2 regions of the Serratia sp. PL7 genome follow, and region 2 is predicted to be linked to the other one. Evidence: riboswitches for the same ligand, from Rfam matches in the RefSeq annotation. Region 2 holds a riboswitch; the other holds the start of a gene.

Region 1 (7,371 bases), on a different contig from region 2:
GGCCACTGCTGGCGGCCATGCTGTCCGATTGCCTTCGCGAGTTGGGCGCCGATGGAGATTACCCCTATCTGCCGCTCTACTGGCGCGAGGTCGGCCGCTACCCTTATTTGATGTTGAGCGATCGGCAAACCGCCGGTTTCGCGTTGGTCAGGCGTCTGGATAGCGCCACCGTCGAAATGGCGGAGTTCTACATCAAACCCGAATGGCGACGCAACGGGCTGGGACAACGGGCCGCTCATTCCTTGTTCGCGCAGCATCCCGGCGGTTGGTCGCTGTCGGTCAGCCAGGATAATCCGCGCGGGCTGGCGTTTTGGCGCTCGGTAATACCGGCCGGGACCATGACTCAACCACTTTCGGCCCCCGATGCCATGATGCAGCTGCGCTTTTCATCCCCGCCGCCCTGAGCGACACATTACTTTCATCCTTTTATGGCAGAGTAAATCGATTCGTTCTTTGCTATCGAGCCTGCCATGACTTCACTTTCCCCACGGGACATCGAGGCGCGCTACCGCTTCGCGCGTGAGATCGCCCGCGCCGCCGCCGATCTCGCTTTCAGTTTTTATCAACGGCGGCAAAGCCTGGCGGTCGACTTTAAACAGGGGCTGCAGGACGTGGTCAGCGAAGCCGACCGCCGCGTCGAAGCGCTGATCCGCCGCATGATCAATCGCCGGTTTCCCCAGGATGGCTTTCTCGGCGAAGAGAGCGGCAGCAGCGGCGAGCACGCCGCCTGCGTTTGGGTCGTCGATCCTATCGATGGCACCGCCTGCTTCCTGAACGGATTGCATACCTGGTGTATCGCGATAGGCGTGGTGATCGACGGCGAGCCGACGATCGGTGTGGTCTACGATCCCAACCACCGCGAGATGTTCCGCGCCTGCCGCGGCGGCGGCGCCTTCCTCAACGGGGAACCGATAGGCGTGCATGCCGGGCGCAGCGTTGCGGATGGCGTGATGGGCGTCGGGATATCACCACGCGCCTCGGCGGCGGAATTCAGCGGCTTTCTCTGTCGCCTGCTGCAGGCGGGAGGAATGTTTGTGCGCAGCGGCTCCGGCGCGTTGATGACCGCCCAGGTGGCCGCCGGACGGCTGCTGGGCTATTACGAACCGCACATGAATGCCTGGGACAGTCTGCCTGGACTGGTGCTGACGCGCGAAGCCGGCGGCGTGGCGAATGACTTTATGCACAACAACGGGCTGCGGCGCGGCAACCCGCTGCTGCTGGCCAACGCGGTGCTCTATCCGCAGTTGGCCGAGCTGATTCAAATGCCGGGCTTGATCGGCTCGACGTGCCCTATCGCGCGCGTGATGGCCGGATAAAGCGCGCGCAGCCGCCGCTCGACCCGATCGACCGCATCGTGCGCGGCGGCGATGGTTACCGCCGGCGACACGCGGCAGTGGAAGTTGACGATGATGCCGCCGTCGGTCTTGCGCGCACGGATGTTGTGTACGTCTTGCACATTCTCCCCCTGCTCCAGCGCCGATTGCAGGATACGGCGAATAGCGGCCAGCTCCACCGCATCGACATCCTCGCTGGTCAGCCAGTGCGGCGTCTGCGGCTCCAGGTGCGTCTCTATTTCAGTGTCTTCGCCGATCGCCTGGCGCAGGATCCCTTCTATTTCCGTGGCGATGTCATGCGCCTGCGCCACGCTGACGTGGGCCGGCACCGCCAAATCCATGCCGATCGCCATACGCGTCGGCAACTGCTGCAAGGTCACATTCTGCACCTGCGCGCCGTGGTTGGCGGCAATCGCCCGAATGCGCGTCGCCATGTCTTCGTCGCTGCGGGTCTGCGGCACCGCGATGACGGTGAATTCCGCCCTGGCGTACTGCTCCCGCAGCCGTTCGATGATTTCTCGCTTCAACGTATCGATGCGCTCCAGCGGCAAGGTGCGGCACACCGCCACCGTGATCTCGACAAACATTACGGCGCCGGCGTTGCGAATGCGCACGCTGTCGCAGGCCAGCACCGCCGGAAAGCTGTCCAGCGTGGCGCGAATCGCTTCGGTGGCTCCGGCGGGCGCAGTATCCATCAACGAGTCGAAGGAGCGTTTACCGAGCTTGATTGCGGCGACAAAGATAAAACCGGCGACGATCAGCGCGGCGATGGCGTCCGCACGGCCAAAGCCTAGCAGCACAAACACCATGCCCAGCAGCACCACGCCGGATGAAAGCATGTCGGAGAAGAAATGCAGCGCATCCGCCTCCAGCGCCGCGCTGTCGGTGGCTTTGGCGACGCGGTTGAGCGCCCGCACGCGGAAGAAATCGACGCAGATGGAGATCAGCAACACCGCGATCACCACCGGCGCCGCGACGATCTCATGCGGTTGCCCGAGCAGGCTGCTGCCCGCCTCATAGACAATCCAACCGGCGGCGCCCAGCAACAACAGCACTTCGAACAGCGCCGCCAGGTTTTCCACTTTGCCGTGGCCGAAGTGGTGATCGTCATCGGCGGGTTTATCGCTGATGCGCACCGCCAGCCAGGTGATGCTGGTGGCGATAAAATCGGTGAAAGAGTGGATCCCTTCGGATATCAGGCCAATACTGCCGGTAAAAATGCCGGCGACGAATTTGCCCGTGGCCAGCACCCCGCTGGCAATCATCGAGTTTCTGGCCACGGCCTGTTTTTCATTCTGCATGATGCTGCTCACATTCAGACGGTGATTTATTTTTTTACTTTAGCGGATAATTGCCAGACAAAGGCGATCAGCAGCATACTGCCAGAGAATGTCAGCATGAGGCTAGTAAGAAAATTGGATTTTCCGGTGGAATAAAAATAAATCTCATTAACGCCCACCGAGATCATTAAAATGGCGTAGAGCAATCCCAAAATAAGAATCGTCATTATTATCAACTCCCGTATCAGGCCGCGCGTTCAGCGCGCCACTAAATCCTCCCCATAATAAATAGCGGTTACGGGGAGGATGCATCTAGGCGGATCTTTAGCGTTCATCAATCATCCCATTTGGTGCTCATATAGGCCGCCAACAGGCCCAGCGAGCTGATCATTGCCAGGAATCCCATAAAAATAGTCATGTTTCCCATTATTTTGTCCTCAGGTTAAATGTTATCGATAAAAGCCCCTTGCGTTAAATATCGGGGTTGGTCGGTATCCATGGTTTTTTAACGTCCTCCTCTTTTTGGCAACATTCCCGCGCTTTCAAGCGCGGGACCCGTTTAAATTCCCAGGACGTGCTGGGCGATTTTGAAATAAATAATCAGGCCGGTGCCGTCGATAAAGGTGGCGATAAACGGCGCCGACACCACCGCTGGATCGATACCGAGCCGTTTCAGCAGCATCGGGATGATCGACGAAACAATGGCGCTCCATACGGTGATCGCCACCAGCGACAGGCTGACCACCAGCGTCACCTCCATGCCGACGCCCATGATCCAGGCGCGCACCCAGGCCGCCAGACCGATGGTGACGGCGATCAGCAGCGAGGTCGTGACCTCTTTGCGGATCACCGCGCCCAGATTGCGCAGGCTGACCTCGCCCAGCGCCATAGCACGCACCAGCGTCGAGGTGATCTGGGTGCCGCTGTTGCCGCCGGTGCCGATCAGCAACGGGATGAAGAACGCCAGCGCAATCGCCGCTTCGAGCTGATCTTCAAACGCTTTCAGCACGTTGCCGGTGTAAGCTTCGGCCACGAACAACATCAGCAGCCACACCGAGCGTTTGCGCCACAGCGCCCACGGGCTGGTCTCCAGATAAGGCTTGTCCAGCGGCAGGCTCGCGCCCTGACGCTGCGCGTCTTCGGTGTTTTCATCTTCGACCAGCCGAGCGATCTCGCGCTCGCCCAGCACGCCGACCAGCGTGTTGTTCGCCACGACCGGCACCACGTCCAAACCGCCTTTGCCGAGCAGATGCGCCACGTCGTTGCGATCGTCGTCGGGTGAAACCTGGAAATAGCTGTAATCCATCATTACGCCGACCGCTTTATCCTCATCGTCGCACTGCAGCAGTTTTTTCACCGACAGCGTGCCGCGCAAATGATAGTCGTCCGCGGTAATAAAGACCCGGGTGGGAATTTCGTCCGTTTTTAGCTGCGAAAGTAAATATTCCCGGGCATGCGTGACCGTCATCGTCGCGGGAACGGTAATAAAATCGGCGTTCATATAACCGGCAACTGAAGTTTCATCGAGAGTTTCAGTCGCGCGCAGCGCCGGAGAAGAAGAGTATTGATGTGACTTGATCATTTTGTCAGTCCCTATTTCTGTTGTGAACTTCAACAGCGAATCGCATAGGGGCGTAACCACAGAGGGAGTGCAGACTGCCTATCTCCGCGTCCAGGTTTTAGCACTATACAACGTATCCGAATTGTTGCTCGGAAGTTACTTTGGGCTGAACCTTAATCCGATAAAGCCTGTCTTAACCTTGGGCATCTCTCGATGTCGTCAGATCAGTAACCTGTGTTTGTATAGGAGCCTCGCCAAACGAGATACTGCATATAAACTACCGGCGCAGTATAGGCGTTGTTTTATCCGGCGGGAAGAAAAGATTGCCCGTCGTTTATGGAGTATTTAGGATAATTTTATTAAATGTGAATCTATAAAAACGGCTGATATAAATCAGCCGTTTTTTTATTTCTCAGTGCGCGAGAATGTAGACGTTTTTATCGTATAGTGCGCCCTGACGGGTAAAGTCGATCCCCTTCACGTAAGGTTTGACCAGCGTGGCGTTGGCTTCGTAGTACACCGGCGCGACCGGCGTATCGACGGCCAGCACCGCCTCGGCCTGCTGGAAATACTGCTGCACCTGCTGCGGTGTCGGCGCCGCCGTCGCCTGATGCAGAATGCGATCGTACTCCGGATTGCGGTATTTGGGGCTGTTTTCGCTGCTGTCGGAACGGAACACGTTCAGGAAAGTAGACGGATCGTTGTAATCCGCCAGCCATCGAGTAAAGGCCACGCCGTACTGCCCGCGGTTGATATTATCCAGCGTCACTTTACGCTCCTGGCTTTGCAAGGTGGCCTCTACCCCGAGGTTCTTTTTCCACATGGCGGCGGCGGCGATGACGATCTTCTTGATGGTGGCGTCGTTACTGTACAGCACGGTAAAGCGCAGCGGATGCTCGGCGTTGAAACCGGCCTGCGCCAGCAGTTGCTTCGCCTGGGCGTGCCGTTGTTCCGGCGTCCAGCCGGCCGCGGCACCGGGCTGCAGGCGATAGCCGCCCGCCCCCGTTGGGGTAAAGGTCCAGGCCGGCTGCTGGCCATATCCCAGCACCTTGCCGGCGATGATCTCTTTATCCAGCGCCAGATTCAGCGCCTGACGCACCCGCACGTCGTTGAACGGCGCCTGGCGGTTGTTGAAGGCGAAATAGCTGGTGGAGAGCAGCGGATAGGTCACCAGCTGTTGCTCACCGAGCGTTTTTTTCAGCTGCTGATACAGCTCCGGCGGCGTGGTATACCCCAATTCCACCTCGCCGGCGCGAAAACGCGCCACTTCCGGGAATCCCTGTATCGGCAAGAACGTCACCTTGTTGAGCACGGTGTTGGCGTTATCCCAATACTGCGGATTGCGTTCCACCACCACCTTTTCGTTCACCACCCACTGGCTGAGGCGGAACGCGCCGTTGCCGACAAAATGCGCCGGTTGAGTCCAGTTTTTGCCGTACTGCTCCACCACCTTGCGGTTAACCGGCAAGACCGGAAAATGCACCAGTTGTTTGAGCAGATAGGAGTTGGGCTCCGACAGCGTCACCTGCAGGGTGTGCGCATCTAGCGCCTTGACGCCCAGCTCGCTCGGCGGCTTGCTGCCGGCGTTGATCGCCGCCGCGTTCAGCACGTAGGCCGAAGCCAGATAGCTGCCGTACGGCGACGCGGTTTTCGGATCGGTGAGGCGCTGCCAACTGTAGACGAAATCGTCGGCGGTGACCGGATCGCCGTTCGACCACGTGGCCTGCGGCCGCAGATGGAAAGTCCAGACGTTGCCCTGGTGCTCCCACTTCTGTGCCAGCGCCGGGATCACTTCGCCGTCTTTTCCGACGCGCAGCAAGCCTTCGAACAGATCGTTGAAGATGTAGAACTCCACATTGCTCTCGGCCAGGTTTGGATCCAGCGTCGCCGGTTCATACCCGTTGGCGCGCACCAGTTCTTGCGCCGCCGCCAGTTTAGCGCCCGCCGGCACCTCGGCCGCCTGTGCGACCGTCGCGTTAAAAGCCAGGATGATTAAACCAGCCAATTTCTTGCTATTGAATGAATATTTCACGTCGATATCCCTGATGAGTGTTTTATCGCGTTCAATATGCAATGAGGCAGTGGAATAAATTAAATCATTAATCGCTATGAGTCATAACCAAAAGCGGTGTTGAATTTCTTTCATTATCAAAGGAGTACTGGTGACGGAACGATAAAGAACACGAGGATAAACGCGGAGACCGGCATTGCCGCCGGGAACGCCGTGAATCGGCGGTGACATAAATTCAGGCAATCAATATAGATTATTCCAGCCGAAGCTTAACGTATCCTTAGGGCAATTCATTTTGTGAGCGATCGTCAAAAATAATTTAATACGAATCGTTTTCACTATCATTATTGATGTTCTTGGCTAAAATCGGCCTGCTTGCGCTTGCCAGGCGATATTCGTTTTCTTCATTCGAACGCTAAAAAGGATAACTGCATGAAGCTGCGTATTTCATCTCTCGGCCCCGTCGCCCTGCTCGCCTCCTCGATGATGCTGGCCTTTGGCGCTCAGGCGGCCTCCGCCGACCAGGGCATCGTTATTTACAACGCCCAGCATGAAAATCTGGTGAAATCCTGGGTCGACGGGTTTACCAAAGACACCGGCATCAAAGTCACGCTGCGCAACGGCGGCGACAGCGAGCTGGGCAATCAGCTGGTGCAGGAAGGCAGCGCCTCGCCTGCCGACGTGTTCCTGACGGAAAACTCCCCGGCGATGGTGTTGGTGGATAATGCCAAGCTGTTCGCCCCGCTGGACGCCACGACGTTGGCCCAGGTAGAGCCGCAATATCGCCCCAGCCACGGCCGCTGGACCGGCATCGCCGCCCGCTCTACCGTGTTCGTCTACAACCCGGCCAAACTGACCGACGCGCAGTTGCCGAAGTCGCTGCTGGATCTGGCCAAGCCGGAATGGAAAGGCCGCTGGGCCGCTTCACCATCGGGCGCCGATTTCCAGGCGATCGTCAGCGCGCTGCTGGCGCTGAAAGGCGAGAAAGCCACGCTGGAGTGGCTGAAAGCGATGAAAACCAATTTCACCGCCTATAAGGGCAACAGCACGGTGATGAAAGCGGTCAATGCCGGCCAGATCGACAGCGGCGTGATCTATCATTACTACCCGTTCGTCGACGGCGCTAAAACCGGCGAGAACAGCAACAACATCAAGCTGTATTACTTCAAACATCAGGATCCGGGC
Region 2 (7,371 bases):
GGCAAAGGGCATCATTGCCAACGCCCAGAAGCTGTATTCGGTGATGACGGCGGTGCTCTACGTCTGTCCAAGGCCGTTTGAGGCGGACAGCTCGGCTTATTTTATCTTTGATGCCAGCCTACAGGAAAGCATTGAGCTGATGGCCGAGATTATCCTGCGTGCGGAGGAGCTGACGCGCACGCTGGTGATTAACCCTGAGCGGATGCATGAAAACGTGATGCTGACGCACGGGCTGATCAACAGCGAGAAAATCATGATGAAGCTGGTGGATAAGCTGGGTAAGGATCCGGCCCATGAGCTGGTTTACACCATGGCGATGCGTAGCACCCATGAACACCTCGAATACGGTGAAATACTAAGCCAGGATCCGGTCATGGCCGAAAACTTCACGGCGCAGGAGATTGCGGAGCTGCTGGATCCCGGTGCTTATACTGGCCTTTGCGCCGTCTTGGCCGATGAACTGGCAGACAGGGTCTTGGAGAGAAGCCATGGATGACCAGCGCTCCGGAGTTATCAAATCCAACCGGATCGTGTTCCCCGACGGTATCAAGGCCGGTTATCTATTGGTGCAGCAAGGGCAAATCAGCGGGTTTGTCAGCCACTTTTCCGGTAGCTGCATCGACCATAGCGAGCGGATCATCATGCCCGGCTTTGTCGATATCCATGTGCACGGTTGGGGGCGGGGTTCGTTCGGCTACAAGGGCAATAAGGCGTCGCTGAAGTGGATGAGCCACGATTTGATCAAGGCTGGTGTCACTTCTTACCTGCCCACCTCCGGCACGATGCCAAATGATTTCCTTGAGACGTCGTTAATGGAGGCAGCCGACTATATTGCCACGGCAACGCCAGCGAACGGAGCCGAAGCCATCGGTATCCATATGGAAGGCCCCTACATCAATGAAAAACATCTCGGTATGCAGCGAGCCGACTGCCTGCAACGGCCAAGCATTGAGGGATTCGAGCGTTTTAACCATCTGGCGGGCCGTAACATCCGCCTGATGACGTTAGCGCCAGAGCTGGAAGGGGCGTTGGATTTGATTCGCCATCTGCGGGCGCAGGGGATCACCGCGTCGGCAGGGCATACCGATGCCACCTTTGCTGAGGTTACGGCAGCGATAGAGGCGGGATTAAATCACTTCACCCACGCTTATAGCGGGATGCGTGGCTTCCATCACCGTGAGCTCGGGGTGGTTGGTGCGCTGATGTACTATCAGGATACCTATGTGGAAGTTGCGAAACAGAGCGGCATCACCATCAAGCCGGAGGCATTTGACCTGCTTTATCGCCTGAAACGCGATCGGCGCATGGTGCTGATGAGTGACTGTATGGGCTATGTCGATTTCCCGGAAGGCTATGAGTTTCACCATTACCTGCGCAAAGAGACCTTCCGTATCAAACAGGGGCAGTTAGAGATTACCTCAGACGGTGGCGATACGCGCCACGTTTGCCCTTGCGACTATGATGCGGTGCAGCGACTGGAGATGAACTTTCTCGACTCGGTGAAGAATATCGTCGATCGTCTGGATAATGGCCTGGTGTCCGTCGCCAGTATTGCTTGCGAAAACCCGGCGTTTCTGGCGGGTGCGCAGAGCCGGAAAGGGTCACTTTGCCCGGGGAAAGATGCCGATATTCTGGTGCTGAATGAAGGGCTGGAGTTGGTAGAAGTCTACTGCCGAGGACTGCGTCAAACCCAGCTAAACGCTTAGGCACGATGGGCGCTGCATACTGCGCCCCACCTTATCAGATGAAATAATCTGGATATTGCCGTTCCAACAAGGCACGCAGCTGTTGACGATCCAATCCCTCAATCTCCTGAATAAACCCCTGCGCCGGGATCTTCTTCTTCGCCCGGGAAAGCCCGTGCTGGCTGAGCAGCGAGATATCATCGCGGCTGAGATAGAAATTCACCTTGATGTAATCCAACTGATAATACCTCAGATAGCTCGAGATTTTATTGGTAAAGGTGATCAGCAAATCAAACGGGATCCGTTCGAGCGTGTGCAACTCATTGATATTCACGTAGCCGACAATCTCAATATGGAAGTGCGACTTCAACACCTCCTTGAAATAGCCCACCTTACTTTCCGAAGAGTTGGTCACGATAATGACGCGTTTTTTCTCCTCGCTGTGGACTCGGTTTTGCAGCTCGTATTTCTTCAGGATCAACACCAGCGTGGACAGATGCACCGGCGAAAAGGTGGTTTGATAGTGTTGCGCGATGGGCGCGGTAGCCTGGGTGACGCCCTGATAGAGCAGGGCGTGCCGGGTCTGCACCTGATGCAGCTTTTTATCGTCAAAATAGAGATTGAACTTGTTTTGTACGATGGTCGAATAGACGAACTGGTAGATCTCGGCGAAGAAGGGCGAACGGTTGTGGATTTCTGCCCGCAGCAACGGGGTCAGGGTTTCACAAAGGTGGCCAACGAGCGTAATCAGCGTGGGATCATAGATATCGAATGGCCGCCAGGTGTAGGTCAGCGATGAAATCAGCAGATCAAGAAAGCGGTTTTCGTGCTCGCCATCCAGCAACCCAAAGTCAGAGGATTGAATAAAGCTCAGGTTATCGCTGTGGGTGATGAAATGCCCGCGTCGCATGCGGTGTAGCGCAATGCTCATATACACCAGAAAGTATTCTTTGCTGTTATAGCCCAGCGTGATCCGCTGGCTCAGCCGCCGTTGGTACAGTTCGGCGGCGGCGCTGATTTCCTGTTGGCACACCTTTAAGAACTGCGTGGCAATGGAACGGTTAATCGGCTCGTTGGCTTTGTGCGGCACCAGCAGGTGATCTTCGCCGATCTCGATGGTTTTCAGGATCGTCAGGCAAATAGCGATGCGTAGCAGGATCTCGTCACCATCCATCCGCGAACCCTGTTTGGGAATGGCGGTGATGGAGAGATGATTGGCCTGTAAAAATGCCGACAGCGCCTGGTTATCGTTTTTGAGCGTGGTTGGGCTGACGTTAAACTTGCGGTAATACTCGCTTTTGTTTACTACGTCCTGCAGGCAGAGCGCCACGCTGAGATCTTTAATGCGTTCATCGGCGGTGGTGATGTAGCGGTTAAACGGGATCTGTTCCAGAAAGGCGATATATTCCCGGTAGCCGATTGCCGTGACAATCCACTGCCCATCGATATGCAGGTGGTAATCTGGTTCCAGGAACTCGTTGATCTCCTTCATGGAGCGCTTCAGCGTCGACGTGGTTTTACCAAACCTGGAGGTGACATCCTCGATTAACACCGGGCTGTGTTCCTGAATATATTTCAACAATGACAGGTCAAAACTGTTCACCAAGGCATCTCAACGTCTGGTCTGGAGTCGGATAGTTGAGAGTATAGAAAATGGTGGTTTTTGTCTGTGAGCCAGGTGGGATCGATGAATGGCCTTGGTTATAAAAAGGCAAAGCATGGGCTAATTGAATTAGCCCATGCTGCGTTCTGGCAAATCATTCCGCTGTGAGGGATCACAGCGGTTCAACATGCCCAACCACCCGCGATACCATCGGGAATTGCATTCTCAATTGCCGTTCAATATGGTCCACCGCATCGTGCACCGCAGAAATCGACAAGGCCGGAAGGGCCCGACAGTGAAAATTCACAATCACGCCCTGTGGCGTTTCTCGCGCCCGGATATCATGGATGTCTTGCACCAATCCGCTGTTTTGCGCTGAAACCGTCAATGCTTGTTCAATCTTCGCCAGTTCGCCGTGTTCCACATCCTGGCTAGCCAGCCAATCCAGCATCTGGGGCTCCAGGTGGGTTTCGATCTCCGTATTTTCGCCCAACGTCTGGCGTAGAGCCTCCTCCACCTCGCTGGCAATATCATGCGCCTGCTCTACGCTGGCATTGGCCGGAACCAACAGATCCATACCGATGGCCACTCGGTCTGCCAATTGTTGTAGCGAAAGGCTCTGCACCACGGCCCCATGGTTGGCGGCCAGCATGCGAATACGGGTTGCCAGATCTTCATCACTTCTGGCTTGAGGGATGGCAATCACCCTCACTTCCGAGTTGGCGTATTGCTGTTCAAGTTTGGCGGTAACGGTCTGCTTCAACTCCTTGATCCGCTCAAGCGGTAGCGTCCGGCATACCCCGACGCTTACCTCGATAAACAGCGTGGCTCCGCCACTGCGCAGGCGAATATTCTCCGTAGACAACACCGCTGGGAAATCGTTAAGCAGGGTAGCGATATCTTCCCGCGTGCCAGCCGGTGCAGTATCAATCAGGGAATCAAAGGAGCGTTTCCCTAGCTTCAAGGCGGCAGTCAGGATAAAGCAGGCGACGATCAGGGCTGCCAGCGCATCCGCACGGGCAAAACCAAATAGCACAAAAACCATGCCCAACAGCACCACGCCAGAAGACAACATATCGGAGAAGAAATGCAGAGCATCGGCCTCCAGAGCCGCGCTGTTGGTGGCCTTGGCCACGCGGTTTAAGGCCCGGACACGGAAGAAGTCAACCACAATGGACACCAGCAGTACCGCAATCACTACCGGTGCAGCCACAATCTGGTTTGCCTCACCTATCAGGCTGCGCACTGCTTCAAAGATGATCCAACCCCCGGCCGCCAACAAAAGGAGTACCTCAAACAGTGCAGCCAGATTCTCGACTTTGCCATGACCAAAGTGATGGTCATCATCAGCAGGTTTATCGCTGACTCTCACCGCCCACCAGGTGATGCTGGTGGCAATAAAATCGGTAAATGAGTGAATGCCTTCGGATATCAGGCCAATACTGCCGGTAAATATACCTGCGATAAATTTACCTAACGCCAACAATCCGCTGATAATCATCGAGTTTCGGGCGACGGCCTGTTTTTGATTTTGCATAGCACAGCTCATAGTTGAATTAAAAAAATCAGCGTTTGGTTTTTACGGAACATTGCCAGACAAAAGCGACGAGCAGGAAGCTTGCGGTAGCTGTCAGCAATAAACAGGAAAGAAATGCAGTTTGACCGGTGGAATGTAAATAAATCTCATTAATACCTGCCGAGATCATAAAAATAGCGTACAGCAACCCAAGAATAAAAATCATCATCATTATCACGCGCGGTAAATACCGTCAGTTTATTGCGGTTATTCATCCTCCCCGCAATGATTGATGAGGCTACGGGGAGGATGATGCTAGGCGGATCTTTTTCGTTCATTAGTCATCCCATTTGGTGCTCAGATAGGCTGCGATCAGTCCCATTGAGCTGATGAAAAACAAAAACCCCATAAAAAACATCATATTTCCCATAATATTATCCTCGGTTAACTGTAATCGATAACGACCTCTGTGGTTAAAAGTAAGTGTGCAACGTAGTCTCTGGCTTCATTCACCGTCAGGGTATCTGCGGCGGTGAAAAAGTCAGCGTTCAAAGAGTTAGCAATGGCTGGCCCGCCTGTGCTGCTGGCGCGGTAGCGGTCATTGCCGAGGAGTCTGGAAGTCATTGACCCTATTGCTGTTTAAACTTCAACAGTGCATCGCATAGGGGAGTAAACCAAAGAGGGGAGTGCAGAAAGCCTATCTCCGCGTCCAGGTTTTAGCACTATACAACGTATCTGAAAAATTTCAGAAGTTACCTTGGGCTGAACCTTAATCCGATAAAGCCTGTCTTAACCTTGGGCATCTCTCGATGTCGTCAGATCAGTAACCTGTGTTTGTATAGGAGCCTCGCCAAACGAGATACTGCATATAACTACGCGGTGATTATAGGCGTGCAGGGAGCGATAGTGCTCGAAAATCGGCACCTCGTTGAGGTGATATTTAAGAAGTTATATTTAAACGAACGAATTATCTTAATGAACGTTAATTTTGCAGTGATATAAACACTAAGGCGGGGATATTCATTTGCCTAAATCAGCATTTATAAGCTGAATAAAAGCAAAAACCGACCTTTTACAGTCGGTTTTACAGTTAGGAATGCACCATTACCGCATAGTCACGAACTCTTCCGCGGCGGTTGGGTGGATCGCCACGGTGTTGTCGAAGTCTTTCTTGGTCGCGCCCATCTTGATTGCCACGGCAAAGCCCTGCAGGATTTCATCCATGCCAAAGCCAATCCCGTGCAGGCCAACGATCTTCTCTTCTTCACCCACGCATACCAGCTTCATGCGGCACGGCTGGCGATGCTGAGTCACGGCGCTGTACATGGCGGTGAAGGAGGATTTATAAACCTTCACCTTATCCTCGCCAAACTGCTCTTTCGCCTGCGGTTCGGTCAGGCCAATGGTGCCAATTGGCGGGTGGCTGAACACCACGGTGGCGATGTTGCTATAGTCCAGATGTTCGTCCGGCTTGTTGTTGAACAGGCGCTCGGACAGGCGGCGGCCAGCGGCAACGGCAACCGGGGTCAGCTCAACCGCACCGGTGTTGTCACCTACTGCGTAGATGCCTTTCACGTTGGTGTTCTGGAATTTGTCGACCTCGATGTAACCTTTGGCATTGGTTTTCACGCCGGTGACCGCCAGGTTCAGATTGTCGGTCGCTGGTTCGCGGCCGATGGCCCAGACCAGGCTGTCCACGGTGAACTCTTTGCCGTTTTCCAACGCCAGCGTCAGGCTGCCGTCGGCGTTTTTAACGATGGATTTTGGAATGGATTCGGTGTGCAGGGTTGGCCCTTCGGTGTTCATCACCTCAACCAGGGTTTCTACAATCATCGGATCGAAGGTACGCAGCGGGGCGTGTTTACGCACGAACAGATGCGTTTCCGCTCCCAGCGCGTTCATTACGCCGGCAATTTCTACCGCGATGTAGCCAGCACCCACCACTGCCACGCGTTTTGGCATGGCATCCAGCTCAAAGAAGCCGTCGGAGTCGATGCCGTATTCGGCACCAGGGATCGACGGATGGCTCGGGCGGCCACCGGTAGCGATCAGAATATGGTCTGCGGTGATTTTCTCGCCGTTAACTTCTACGGTATGCGCGTCAATAAAACGGGCAAAACCTTTGATCACGTCGACCTTGTTTTTGCCCAGCACGTTGTCGTAGGAAGTATGAATACGATCGATGTAGGCAGTGCGGTTGGCGATCAGGCGTTTCCAGTCAAAGGCGTTGACGGTGGTATCGAAGCCGTAATCCGGGCCGTACTGGTGGATGGCCTCGGCGATTTGCGCCGCATGCCACATGACTTTTTTCGGGACACAACCCACGTTAACGCAGGTGCCGCCAAGTTCTTTGGCTTCAATCAGTGCGCATTTCTGGCCATACATGGCTGCCCGGTTGATCGATGCGATACCGCCGCTACCGCCGCCAATTGCTAGATAATCGTAATGTTTCGTCATCTGGGTTTTCCATGAGTTGTGTGATTCGAGAAGGGTAAGAGTTTAACGCCTGACTGGGGGTTGTCGCAAAGATTGCGTCGATGGCTGTAATAGGCAGAGGCTTGATCCTC

Evidence for each region. A riboswitch is a leader RNA that binds a small molecule or an ion and turns the genes downstream of it on or off. The one in region 2 is predicted to bind magnesium.
Region 1: it holds a riboswitch for magnesium, as region 2 does, so the genes downstream of both, N6G83_RS05355 (magnesium transporter) here and mgtS (protein MgtS) in region 2, are expected to answer to the same signal.

Annotation. Positions count from the first base shown of each region.
Region 1 covers NZ_CAMFLB010000001.1:1,126,450-1,133,820, reverse strand. Annotated here, with positions in the region: gene N6G83_RS05380 (GNAT family N-acetyltransferase) at 1-404, shown strand, start outside; gene N6G83_RS05375 (inositol monophosphatase family protein) at 471-1,316, shown strand; gene N6G83_RS05370 (cation diffusion facilitator family transporter) at 1,259-2,635, opposite strand; gene N6G83_RS05365 (hypothetical protein) at 2,662-2,841, opposite strand; gene mgtS (protein MgtS) at 2,949-3,041, opposite strand; gene N6G83_RS05355 (magnesium transporter) at 3,174-4,196, opposite strand; M-box (ykoK) riboswitch at 4,272-4,445, opposite strand; gene N6G83_RS05350 (ABC transporter substrate-binding protein) at 4,588-6,207, opposite strand; gene N6G83_RS05345 (iron ABC transporter substrate-binding protein) at 6,619-7,371, shown strand, end outside.
Region 2 covers NZ_CAMFLB010000014.1:41,113-48,483, forward strand. Annotated here, with positions in the region: gene N6G83_RS35635 (adenylosuccinate lyase family protein) at 1-496, shown strand, start outside; gene N6G83_RS35640 (N-acetylglucosamine-6-phosphate deacetylase) at 489-1,706, shown strand; gene N6G83_RS35645 (hypothetical protein) at 1,741-3,288, opposite strand; gene N6G83_RS35650 (cation-efflux pump) at 3,461-4,825, opposite strand; gene N6G83_RS35655 (hypothetical protein) at 4,975-5,142, opposite strand; gene mgtS (protein MgtS) at 5,142-5,234, opposite strand; M-box (ykoK) riboswitch at 5,499-5,670, opposite strand; gene gorA (glutathione-disulfide reductase) at 5,909-7,261, opposite strand.